3 regions of the Vibrio sp. 378 genome follow, and region 3 is predicted to be linked to each of the others. Evidence: predicted binding sites of a transcription regulator. Region 3 holds the regulator's gene; each other region holds the start of a gene.
What was found. Region 3 encodes CRP, which controls carbon source genes, mostly activating them, when cyclic AMP is high. Its sites were predicted from a motif close to TGTGANNNNNNTCACA; they were not measured.
Positions count from the first base shown of each region.

Region 1: a site for CRP is predicted at 2,786-2,801, ahead of R7Q48_RS05295 (glycogen/starch/alpha-glucan phosphorylase). Genes of this name have one in related genera too.
Region 2: a site for CRP is predicted at 1,739-1,754, ahead of cytR (DNA-binding transcriptional regulator CytR). Genes of this name have one in related genera too.

Region 1 covers NZ_JAWOUO010000002.1:415,184-419,475, forward strand. The annotation lists gene R7Q48_RS05295 (glycogen/starch/alpha-glucan phosphorylase) at 69-2,522, opposite strand; gene malT (HTH-type transcriptional regulator MalT) at 3,257-4,292, shown strand, end outside.
Region 2 covers NZ_JAWOUO010000009.1:34,982-39,273, reverse strand. The annotation lists gene priA (primosomal protein N') at 1-1,704, shown strand, start outside; gene cytR (DNA-binding transcriptional regulator CytR) at 2,008-3,036, shown strand; gene ftsN (cell division protein FtsN) at 3,262-3,810, shown strand; gene hslV (ATP-dependent protease subunit HslV) at 3,926-4,292, shown strand, end outside.
Region 3 covers NZ_JAWOUO010000020.1:29,239-33,530, reverse strand. The annotation lists gene R7Q48_RS22050 (hydrolase) at 1-292, shown strand, start outside; gene R7Q48_RS22045 (YheU family protein) at 326-538, shown strand; gene R7Q48_RS22040 (phosphoribulokinase) at 664-1,533, shown strand; gene crp (cAMP-activated global transcriptional regulator CRP) at 1,774-2,406, shown strand; gene R7Q48_RS22030 (DUF1338 domain-containing protein) at 2,543-3,334, opposite strand; gene astD (succinylglutamate-semialdehyde dehydrogenase) at 3,583-4,292, opposite strand, start outside.

The sequences.
Region 1 (4,292 bases), on a different contig from region 3:
TATCAATAACTTCTTTTGGAAAATGACCAAAGGTAGCGCTTGGCTACCTTGGTCTTAACTAGGTTCTATTAGCGTTTCACCGCTTCAAGTTTCCAGATATTGTTCACGTAGTCGCGGATTGAGCGGTCTGACGTGAACTTGCCAACAAGGGCGGTATTAAGAATGGCCTTCTTCGCCCAGCCAGCTTGATCTTTATATTGTTCGCTCATGTCTTCGTGTGCTTTCACGTAAGAGGCGAAATCCGCGAGACATAAGTATGGGTCACCACCGTCTAGCAGGCTGTCGTATGTGGCACGCAGTAAGCCTGGTTGGCCTGGTGTGAACTCTTCACCCAATAGCAAGTCCATTGACGCTTTGAGTAAGTGATCCGCATTGTAGTAATCAAATGGGTTGTAACCTTGAGCTTTCAGCGCTTTCACACCTTCAACATCTAGACCGAAGATATAGATGTTCTCATCGCCTACTTCCTCACGAATCTCAACGTTTGCACCATCCATTGTACCGATAGTTAGCGCACCGTTTAGCGCCATCTTCATGTTACCTGTACCTGATGCTTCTTTACCCGCTAGCGAGATTTGTTGAGAAACGTCAGCCGCAGGGATAATGATTTCAGCCATGCTCACGCGGTAGTCAGGGATGAATACCACTTTCAGCTTGTTACCGATGCGAGGATCGTTGTTCACCTTGTCTGCAATCTTGTTAATTGCGAAGATGATTTCTTTCGCTAGGTGGTAACCCGGTGCTGCTTTTGCTGCGAAGAACACAACGCGTGGCGTACACTCAAAACCTGGTTCATTAAGAATACGGTGGTACAGAGACAGTACGTGTAGCAAGTCTAGATGCTGACGTTTGTACTCGTGCAGACGCTTGATTTGAACATCGAAGATTGCATTAGTATCGAGCTCGATACCCATGTTCTCTTTCACCCAAGTTGCTAGGCGTTCTTTGTTCTCTTTCTTCACTGCCATGAATTCTTTTTGGAATGTCGCGTCAGTAGCGTACTTCGCAATACCTTCAAGTTGCTCTAGTTTCGCTGGCCATTCTGGGCCGACTTTCTCAGTGATAAGCTGAGACAGACCTGGGTTACAGAACTTCAACCAGCGACGTGGCGTAATACCGTTCGTTACGTTGTGTAGACGTGTCGGGTACATTTCGTGGAACTCTGGGAATAGGTCTTTCTTAACCAATTCAGAGTGAAGTGCTGCTACACCGTTTACTGCGTAAGAGCCGATTACACATAGGTTTGCCATGCGAACCATGCGGTGGAAACCTTCTTCGATGATAGAAAGCTTCTGTTGCTTCGCGACATCACCCGGCCACATTGCACGTACGTCTTGTAGGAAGCGGTGGTTGATCTCGTAAATGATCTCCATGTGACGTGGTAGCAGGTGCTGGATTAGCGACTCTGGCCATGTCTCTAGTGCTTCTGGAAGTAGCGTGTGGTTGGTGTACGCAAATGTCTTAGAGCTGATTTCCCAAGCCGCTTCCCAAGCTAAACCTTTTTCATCCATCAGGATGCGCATTAGTTCAGGAATCGCAATCGTTGGGTGCGTATCGTTAAGCTGGATAGTCTCTTGCTTAGGTAGATCCGCTAGCGAGTAGCCCGCAGCTTCGTGGCGACGTAGGATGTCACGTACAGACGCTGCTGAGTGGAAGTACTGCTGCATTAGACGCAGTGTTTTACCTTTCTCGTGGTTGTCGTTCGGGTAAAGCACTTTAGTGATGTTACCTGCGTCGATCAGTGCGTGCTGAGCTTCGAAGTAATCACCATTGTTAAAGCTTGCTAGTGAGAATGGTGCAATCGCCTGACATTCCCAAAGACGTAGCGGGTAAACCGTGTCTGATTCGTAACCCACAATTGGAAGATCCCAAGGCATTGCTCTTACTGTCATACCTGGTACCCATTTGCGAACTTCTTTACCGTTCTCGTTAATCACTTCAACGTGACCGTAGAAACCGATCTCTTGCGCAAGTTCTGGACGCGCAATTTCCCAAGGGTAGCCTTCTACACCGCGCCATGCGTCAGGTGCTTCTTGCTGACGACCATCTTTGAATGACTGTTTAAATAGACCGTATTCGTAATGTAAACCATAGCCGACAGTTGGGAATTCTTGTGCCGCACATGAATCCATGAAACACGCAGCCAGACGACCAAGGCCACCATTACCCAATGATGGGTCGCGCTCTTCTTCTAGCAGATCAGTTAGGTTGTAACCTAGTTCAGCCATTGCTTCTGTTACTTGTTCGTACAGACCCATGCTGATTAGGTTGTTACCAGTCAAACGACCGATAAGGAATTCTAGCGAAAGGTAGTTAACGCTCTTCGCACTTTTAATGCGTGGATCTTCTTCTGTCGCAAGCAAATCTAGAGTAGTAAATTCAGCCAGAGCATGCCCCATTGCTAGGTACCATGCGCGGCTGTCTGCGTTTTCAATCGTATGAGCGTAAGTTACAGATAGGTGTTTCTTTACGCTTTCTTGGAACGACTTCTTGTCAAATTGTTTTTGTTGAGTAGGTTTCATTACGAAATTCTCACGTCTTTTGGTAATTCATCTGCCATACATCGTGCATTTACCTCTGTGAATAAACATCCTCCTAATTCTCATCCTTTGAAGGAGGAGGGCTGAGGGCGTAGAGGGGGTACCATTGCTAGGTTAGTGATCCAAATCTCAACAAAGTGAACTTTGCACCAGTTCTTAGTGATTTTGATCACAATGGAATGTGAGAAAGGTTAAAACCCGTTCATGACGCTTTTTATAGTCCACTCATCTGATGATGTGAAAATTGTAATATCGGTCACATTAACTCGGTCAGCGTAGAAGAACTTTTCGTAATCTATGTGCAACGCGATCTTAACGCTAACGAAACAAACGATATTTAAGTGACGACAATCACAAATAAAGGGCGTAGTTGATGGTAAATCCATCAACCCTTGAGAATTAGGAAGTGGATCAAAGTAACGAACATTTCTGATGTCGTAACATCCCACTCAGCTCACAGGATTGTACGCTTTTTATACAAACTAGAATTAGGCGATGTGAGTTATTTCTAGTTTTCGCTAGCTTTTATATCTAAGTGACCGTATGGAATGGTTTTTCAGACGGACGCAAGCCCCAACAGTAGCGACATTATCTGGCATTCAAACAGTGTTTTTGATGCTGATGACATCATTCAGTAAGACGGCTTTCAAGGGGGCTTTACTAGAATGATCACGTTGCAGTCATTTGGGTATACACAAATAAGGACATAACTACTAATGTGGATTCCATCTAAGCTTACTCGACCAGGACGCCTGCACAATGCCATCGTGCGCCCACGAGTGTTGGACTTACTACAGCAAGCGCCTTACTACAAATTGGTTTTATTCCGATCCCCAGCAGGTTACGGAAAAACAACAATGGCAGCGCAGTGGCTATCCGATAAGCCAAACGTCGGTTGGTACAGCATTGATGACAGCGATAACGACGGCTTTCGCTTTGTAAACTATCTGCTTCAAGCATTAAACAAAGCCACTAACTTCAGTTGCGCTAACGCACAAAAACTGGCGGAAAAACGTCAGATCTCGTCTTTACGCTCCCTATTTAGCGAAGTATTCGCTGAAATGGCTGACTTTCATCAAGAGTGCTACGTGGTGCTTGATGACTACCATTTAATCACGAATGATGAAATCCATGAATCCATGCGTTTCTTCTTAAAGCACATGCCAGACAACCTCACCGTTGTGGTAACCAGTCGTGCAGCGCCGCCTCTGGGCACTGCAAACTTACGTGTTCGTGATTTAATGATCGAAATCGGCAACGAGATGTTGGCGTTTGATACCGAAGAAACCACTCGCTTCTTTAACCAGCGTATCGCCGATGGTATTGATGAAGACATGGCGAACAGCCTAAGAACCTATGTTGAAGGTTGGCCATCGGCGATGCAGTTGATCGCATTACAAGCCCAACATCAAAACCGCACATTGGCACAAACTGTAGAGTCGGTATCGCAGTTCAATCACGCGCACTTGTGGGATTACTTGGTCGAAGAAGTGTTTGACTTACTCGATCACGAAACTCGTCACTTTTTAATGCAAGTATCCGTGCTTGACCACTTCAATGATGAGTTAGTGTTTGCCCTTACCCAACGCGAAGACGCACTGGGAATGATTGAATCGCTTAACCGTTACGGCTTATTCATTTACCCGCTCGAAGGGGAACAGAACTGGTTCCGGTTCCATAACTTATTTGGCGAGTTTTTATCTCATGAGCGCCAAGCTCGTATTCCTCAGCAAGAAAAAGATCTCCACCGCA
Region 2 (4,292 bases), on a different contig from region 3:
AAGTCTTTAGAAGAGAAAGGCTGGATTGAACGTATCGAGAAGAAGCCTGTAATCACCCAGTGGGGACAGCACGTTGAATGCGACGTCGAAAAGCCAAAGCTCAACCACGAACAAGCGCTGGCTATTGCGAGTGTAAATAGCCAAACAGGTTTTGCCTCCTATTTATTAGAAGGCGTCACGGGCTCAGGTAAGACAGAAGTGTACCTCAACCTTATCAAGCCAGTTTTAGAGCAAGGGAAACAAGCCTTGGTTTTAGTACCAGAGATTGGCTTAACGCCCCAAACCATCAACCGCTTTAAACGCCGTTTTAATGTGCCAGTTGACGTCATCCACTCCGGGTTAAACGAGACGGAGCGTCTGAATGCGTGGCTTTCTGCACGCGACAAAGCGGCCGGAATCATTATCGGCACACGCTCTGCCCTACTCGCGCCTTTTGCTGATCTCGGGATTATCATTGTGGACGAGGAACATGACACCTCTTACAAACAGCAAGATAGCTTGCGTTATCATGCACGCGATGTTGCTGTAATGCGCGCTCATAAAGAACAAGTTCCGATTGTTCTGGGCTCAGCCACACCTGCACTGGAGACATTGCACAATGCCTTGTCAGGCAAATATCACCATTTAACACTAACCCAACGAGCTGGCTCTGCCGTGCCAACCACTAATAAAGTGTTAGATGTAAAAGGTCAGTATTTAGAAAGTGGCTTATCTGCCCAACTGATTGCCGAGATGCGCAAGCATTTAAAAGCTGGCAATCAAGTAATGTTGTTTCTTAACCGCCGAGGCTTTTCGCCCGCTTTGATGTGCCATGAATGCGGTTGGATTGCAGAATGTAAACGCTGTGATGCGTACTACACGTTCCACCATTACAGCAACGAAATACGCTGCCATCACTGCGGCTCACAACAACCGGTAATTCATCAGTGTCAGGGGTGTGGTTCAACTCAACTGGTTACCGTCGGCGTAGGAACGGAACAACTCGAACAACAATTGGCTCAGTTATTTCCAGAATACAACGCCATTCGCATCGACAGAGACAGCACACGCCGCAAAGGTAGTTTGGAAGATGCCCTTGAATCGATTCGTAAAGGTGAACATCAAATTCTGATTGGCACCCAAATGCTGGCTAAGGGGCACCATTTTCCAAATGTAACGCTCGTTGCTCTTTTGGATGTTGATGGCTCTCTCTATAGTAGTGACTTCCGCGCTTCCGAGCGACTAGCGCAGTTGTTTATTCAAGTCGCAGGTCGTGCCGGCCGCGCAAGTAAACCTGGCGAGGTTATCCTACAAACCCACCATCCTGAGCACAGCTTGCTGCAGGCCCTACTTCAAAAAGACTATCGCCACTTTGCTATGACTGCTCTGGAAGAACGCAAACTGGCTCAGCTTCCGCCTTATAGTTTCTTGACTCTGTTTAAAGCAGAGGCGAACCAAAGTGAGGTAGTTGAAGACTTCCTGCGTCAGGTTCGCTTTACGTTAGAGTCACACCCTCTGTTCGATGATTCCTGCATGGTGTTAGGCCCTACTCCTTCACCTTTGGCCAAGCGGGCTGGTAAATACCGTTGGCAACTATTACTGCAAACTCAGCATCGTTCATTGATGCAAAAGTTATTAACCAGTGCCAAACCTGCTATTGAGTTGTTGCCAAATGCTAAGAAAGTGCGCTGGAATTTAGACATAGAACCACAAGATCTCAGCTAGCAAACGTTTAACTATGTAATGAATTACCATTTAATGTGACCAGAATCACACCAAGATTACAATTTTTGTTAAACAGACCGTAACTTTCACTTTAGAAATGAATAGACTATCCAAATTAGAAAAGTCTAAAGTGACTTGTTTGCACAGGCTTAGATTAAAACAATGACTATTCCCACAAATTGATATCGCGGTGAAGAATCCATTTTCCCACTCGTTAACACGAACTGAGCGAAGAGCAAACACAGCTCTAACTCGGTTTGATTACTCTGATTTCAAACCGGAATAACGTCATCTTGGCAAAAAATAAATGAGAGGTTAAAAACTATGGCGACAATGAAGGATGTTGCCCAGCTTGCGGGAGTGTCTACGGCTACGGTATCTCGAGCCTTAATGAATCCAGAGAAAGTCTCTTCTTCTACAAGAAAGAGAGTAGAAGATGCCGTACTTGAAGCGGGTTATTCTCCAAACTCATTAGCACGTAACTTACGTAGAAACGAATCAAAAACCATTGTTACTATCGTTCCCGACATCTGTGATCCTTATTTTTCTGAAATTATTCGCGGTATTGAAGATGCAGCCATGGAACATGGCTATCTAGTCCTGTTGGGTGATAGCGGACAACAGAAGAAACGCGAAAGCTCTTTCGTTAACCTCGTATTTACTAAGCAGGCAGATGGAATGCTACTGCTTGGTACAGATCTACCATTCGATGTCAGTAAGCCAGAGCAAAAGAACTTACCTCCGATGGTAATGGCGTGTGAATTTGCGCCAGAGCTCGAGCTTCCGACAGTACATATTGATAACCTGACCTCAGCATTTGAAGCGGTGAATTACCTGACTCAATTAGGTCATAAACGCATTGCTCAAATCTCTGGACCAGACACAGCAATATTGTGTCAGTTCCGCCAGCAAGGCTACCAACAAGCCCTGCGCCGTGCCGGCATCAATAAAGATCCACAATATAGTGTCATTACTGAGTTCTCTTTTGATGGCGGAGCAAAAGCCGTTCGTAAACTGCTCGAATTGCCAGAACCACCAACGGCTATTTTCTGTCACTGTGACACAATGGCCATCGGCGCAATTCAAGAAGCGAAAAAGCTTGGCTTACGAGTACCGCAAGATCTCTCTGTTGTGGGCTTTGATGACATTAACTTCGCTCAGTACTGCGATCCACCGTTGACCACCATCTCTCAACCTCGCTATGAGATTGGTCGACAAGCGATGCTAATGATGCTCGAGATGTTAAAAGGCCACGACGTGCATTCAGGCTCGCGTCTGCTTGAAACTAATCTCGTCATTCGTGGAAGTGCAGCGCCACCACAGCGCCCTTAACCTAAAGATTAGGTATTCATCCCCAAAGCGGTGCTAAGGCGCCGCTTTTTTATTTACCCCTCCTGCTTTTTGTGTATCCCTGAATAAATGTAAGCGAGAACGGAAACACACTCCTACACTCGGGCGTTGTCGCGCTTTAGCTATCAAGATTCTATCAATAGGGTGTTTTCTCAACTCGTTCTGGATTAACATATTTGCAAGAATCCTTGATGACCAGAAATAACCGTGGCAAATAGAGATTATGTAAGACGGGGGCGAGGCGCCCCAAAAAAGTCGACAAAAAAACAGCCGCCGAGAAGAAAAAAACCTTGGCGCAGTGGCCTGCTCGCTATCTTGCTCGTGGGCGGTTTTGGCTATGGTCTTTACCTTTTGAGTAGCGACCCAGAACCTAAACAACCAGTTGTGAAGCAGCCAACAACCACTGTAAGCAAACCAAAGCCGAAAAAAGACTTGCCGCCACCACCAGAAGAAAAATGGGAATATGTTGAGTCACTACCGAAACGTGAAGTTGAAGTTGTGGCCAAAGAAATTGAAGTTTCTAAAATTCCTTACATCATGCAGTGTGGCGCGTACAAAACTCAGGCACAAGCCGAAGAGCGCAAGCTTGCAATCGCGTTCCAAGGGATGTCGAGCAAGATTCGTAAGAAAGAAGGCAGTTCATGGTATCGCGTGGTGCTAGGTCCGTATAAGTTCAAACGTGATGCAGAACGTGACCGTCATAAACTGCAACGCGCGAAAATCGAGCCGTGTGCGATTTGGAAAGAAAATCTTTAAACTCAGGCCCTAGGAGCTAAGATCCTAGGGCCTTTCTTTTTGCCCCCTTGAATCCCCATTTCTCCTCCCCCATATACTGAATTAAATCCAAAGAGAAATAATCAAGAGGTCGACTGTGACTACCATTGTATCTGTACGTCGAAATAATAAAGTCGTCATCGCGGGTGATGGCCAAGTATCTCTAGGCAATACCGTAATGAAAGGTAATGCGCGCAAAGTTCGCCGCCTATACAACAACCAAGTACTAGCGGGCTTTGCCGGCGGTACTGCGGATGCCTTCACCCTTTTTGAGCGCTTCGAAAGCAAACTGCAAATGCACCAAGGTCACCTAACCAAAGCGGCAGTTGAGCTAGCCAAAGACTGGCGTAGCGATCGTGCTTTGCGCAAGCTCGAAGCCTTACTTGCCGTTGCCGACGAAACCGCATCGTTAATCATTACCGGTAATGGTGATGTCGTACAGCCAGAACACGACCTGATTGCGA
Region 3 (4,292 bases):
CGCACAAGATTATTACGATCAATGTTCTGGCTTAAGTAAACTACAGCAAATCACGCTACCCACACTGATCATCCATGCCAAAGACGATCCGTTCATGACCGATGATGTGATACCGAAGTTTGTTTTGCCAGATAACATTGATTACCGTCTCTTTGAACACGGTGGCCATGTTGGCTTCCTAACAGGAACGGCGTTAAAACCTAAGTTTTGGTTGGAGGAAGCGCTGCCCGCGTATTACGAAAGTATCGCCGCAGATTACCTTTCTGCTGTATCCAAGCAACGAACGCAGTAAACTAGCCGCTCATCATAAAAGTTAGAGGTATTTATGATCATTCCATGGCAAGACATTGCGCCGGAAACATTGGAAAACTTAATTCGTGAATTCGTCTTACGCGAAGGAACGGATTACGGAACCGTTGAGGTTTCTTTGCAAGACAAAATTGATCAAGTTAAAGCTCAATTGGAAAAAGGTGAAGCGGTTATCGTGTTCTCTGAGCTACACGAAACCGTCGATATTCAACATAAAACAAAATTTTAGACCCTTCACATTTTACCGTATCCCACTCGATGACAAGGTATTGTTACGTGCTATAGTGGGATATCGACCGTGCAGTAGTAACTCTACTGCACATTACAGGTAAGTAATTTTCGACAAGGTTTGTCATGTCAGCTAAACACCCAATTATTGCGGTTACTGGTTCGTCCGGTGCCGGCACGACCACTACATCTGAAGCCTTCCGTAAAATGTTCAATATGATGAACGTTAAACCCGCATGGGTTGAAGGCGATAGCTTCCATCGCTTTACTCGCCCAGAAATGGACATCGAAATTCGCAAAGCCCGCGAGCAAGGTCGACACATTAGCTACTTTGGCCCACAAGCTAATGACTTCCCGGGATTAGAAGAGTTTTTCCGTAAGTTCGGGCATGATGGTACTGGCAGCGTGCGCCGTTATCTGCACACGTTTGACGAAGCGGTTCCCTACAATCAAATGCCAGGCACGTTTACACCGTGGCAAGACTTACCCGAAAACAGCGACGTGCTGTTTTATGAAGGGTTACATGGTGGCGTGGTCGATGGCGATGTTAATGTTGCTCAACATGTGGATTTCTTAATTGGCATGGTGCCGATTGTGAACTTAGAGTGGATCCAAAAATTCGTACGTGACACTCGCGATCGCGGCCATTCGCGTGAAGCGGTAATGGACTCAATCGTGCGATCCATGGACGATTACCTCAACTATATCACTCCGCAGTTTTCTCGTACTCACATCAACTTCCAGCGCGTACCGACCGTTGATACTTCCAACCCACTTAATGCAAAAGGCATCCCTAGTTTGGATGAGAGTTTTGTGGTGATTCGCCTACGCGGTATCAAGAATGTCGACTTCCCATATCTGCTGGCCATGATTGATGGCTCATTCATGTCACGCCACAACACGATTGTCGTACCCGGCGGTAAGATGAGCTTTGCAATGGAGCTCATAGTTCGGCCTATCCTACAACAGCTCATCGAAACAGGGAAAATTGGCTAAAAACCTGCCTGCGAAGATGTTTACTTTTCATACCGTGATCATGTGCACAGTTTTGCTTACAAAATCTCAATCATGGCACGATTAAAATCAAGAAATCGTTTTCGAAAAAGGATACTATTTCTTACCGAAACACAAGAGAGCTTGCAGCATATAAAAAGTGCTCTTATTCTAGTAGGCCTAATTCAGGCTTAGCTAAAATATGGATAGCGCAAGCGTACCCTGCAGAGGAAGTGAGATATTATGGTTCTAGGTAAACCTCAAACCGACCCAACATTAGAGTGGTTTCTTTCACACTGTCATATTCATAAGTACCCTTCAAAGAGCACGCTAATTCACGCGGGCGAAAAGGCAGAAACTTTGTACTACATCGTTAAAGGTTCTGTTGCGGTTCTTATCAAAGACGAAGAAGGTAAGGAGATGATCCTTTCTTACCTAAACCAAGGAGACTTTATTGGTGAACTTGGTCTATTCGAGGAAGACCAAGAGCGCACAGCTTGGGTTCGTGCTAAATCTCCTTGTGAAGTTGCTGAAATTTCTTTCAAGAAGTTCCGTCAGCTTATCCAAGTAAACCCAGACATCCTAATGCGTCTTTCTGCGCAGATGGCTCGTCGTCTTCAAGTAACTAGCCAAAAAGTGGGTGACCTGGCGTTCCTAGACGTAACTGGTCGTATCGCTCAGACGCTTCTGAACCTTGCAAAACAACCAGACGCAATGACTCACCCAGACGGCATGCAAATAAAGATCACTCGTCAAGAAATCGGTCAAATTGTTGGCTGTTCTCGTGAGACAGTAGGTCGTATCTTGAAGATGCTAGAAGAGCAGAACCTAATCTCTGCTCACGGTAAAACCATCGTGGTTTACGGTACTCGTTAATCTCGAACTAGAGTGACACGAACAAAATTATAAAAGCCACCAATGGCAACATTGGTGGCTTTTTATTTGCTCATGACCAAATGAGATAGGGTGCAGCGAACACTAATGAGTAAGCTTAACAGGTTAACCCTAAAACTTAGCCATTCGTACTTTCAAAGATTTTGTCAGCTGAAGCAGCCACGAAACCTGGGTACAAATCACCATTTTCCATCGGATAGCGCTTAGCAAATTCATAAAACCCGCCAGGGATAATTTCAGTGCCTTCGCTAAAACGAACCGCTACTTTATCTGCCATGGTCGATGACTGCTCTAGCAACACCTCAGGAGTGCCCTTCACTTCACCACCATTTTCATTAATGGTAAACCCAGCGGTACGCAGATGATTGTTTACCTGCTTCACTTCTTCATATTCATTGAGCTGGTTAACGCTCACCGTGAAGTGGTTTGCTCCGTAACCATGCGCCGCAAGCCAAGATGCGTACTCACTTTCTTTAGCCAACGTTTGGTAATCAGCAAAGCTTAAATCCCACAAGCGTCCACCATGTAAGAATGCGCTATCGTTCAGCTTGTCAGCATCGACTTGTGCCACCAAATTTTTCACAATCTCTTGTAGCTCAGGCGAGCACTCTTCAACTTTTAGCTCACTAATAAATACTTTAGGTTGCTTCGGATCTGGGTGCTCATAGTGCTTAGCAACCAGCTTTTTGCTTTCGAAAACGTAATCACCACACGCCTTGTAACCAATAGCTACAAATGGCTTAGCTAGAGTTTCAATACCAAGAGGCGCGATATTGAAGGTACGTAAAGCTATATGATCATTAATCAGAGGCTCATCTTCTTGAAGCAGCTGATGCACTTTAGCAGCCGAAGGGCAAAGACGTTGAATGTAATCTTGCCATAGCGATTCAAATAACACATCGGGCGTCATAACGACTCCTTGTTACGAGATGTAGAGTTTAAAGGTAAGCGGAAGTTGGCTGCTCGTTCACAACAAGAGTTGTCCAGAATAATGAACGAGCAACCATCAACCTGTGACGGTAAATGCCAGTCAGTCAACACGCTTTTCCGAGTCTTTGCTCACTTTTCGTGTTCTGCCAACGATCACTACAACCCATACCTAAATGATGCGCCGGCAAGGTGAGCCGCAATGCATAGTTGCGACTCTATAATAAAAACTTATAGCGCTACACCTGGACTCAATGTTGCAGGCAAGACAGTTTCTTGACCTTCCATTGATGCCATTGGGTACGCACAGTAATCTGCTGCGTAGTAAGCGCTTGGGCGCAAGTTACCCGACGCCCCCGGACCACCAAATGGCGCATCACCGCTTGCACCAGTGAGCTGGCGGTTACGGTTCACGATACCTGCACGAATGTGGTCAACGAAGTATTCCCACTCTTGGTCGTCGGTTGAAACCAAACCAGCAGATAAGCCAAAGCGCGTATCGTTTGCTAGCGCCACGGCTTTATCTAATCCTTCGTAGCGCACCACTTGCAGAAGTGGGCCGAAGTATTCTTCATCTGGTAACTCAGCAATGTTCGTTACATCAATGATGCCAGGAGAAACAAACGCCGCCTCTCCTGCTTTCGCTTCAATCAAGCTTTCACCGCCAAGAGACTGTAGATTAGCTTGTGCGTCAAGAATAAACTTGGCTGCCGCGACCGAAATTTGCGGTCCCATAAATGGCGCAGGTTCTGCAAATGGTTGGTCTACGCGAATATTGCGTGTCGCTTCAACGAGTTTGGTGATAAGCGCATCGCCTTTTTCACCCAATGGCACATACAAACGACGAGCACACGTACAACGCTGCCCAGCACTGATAAACGCTGACTGGATGATGGTGTAAACCGTGGCATCCAAATCACCATATTTATCAGAGATCACCA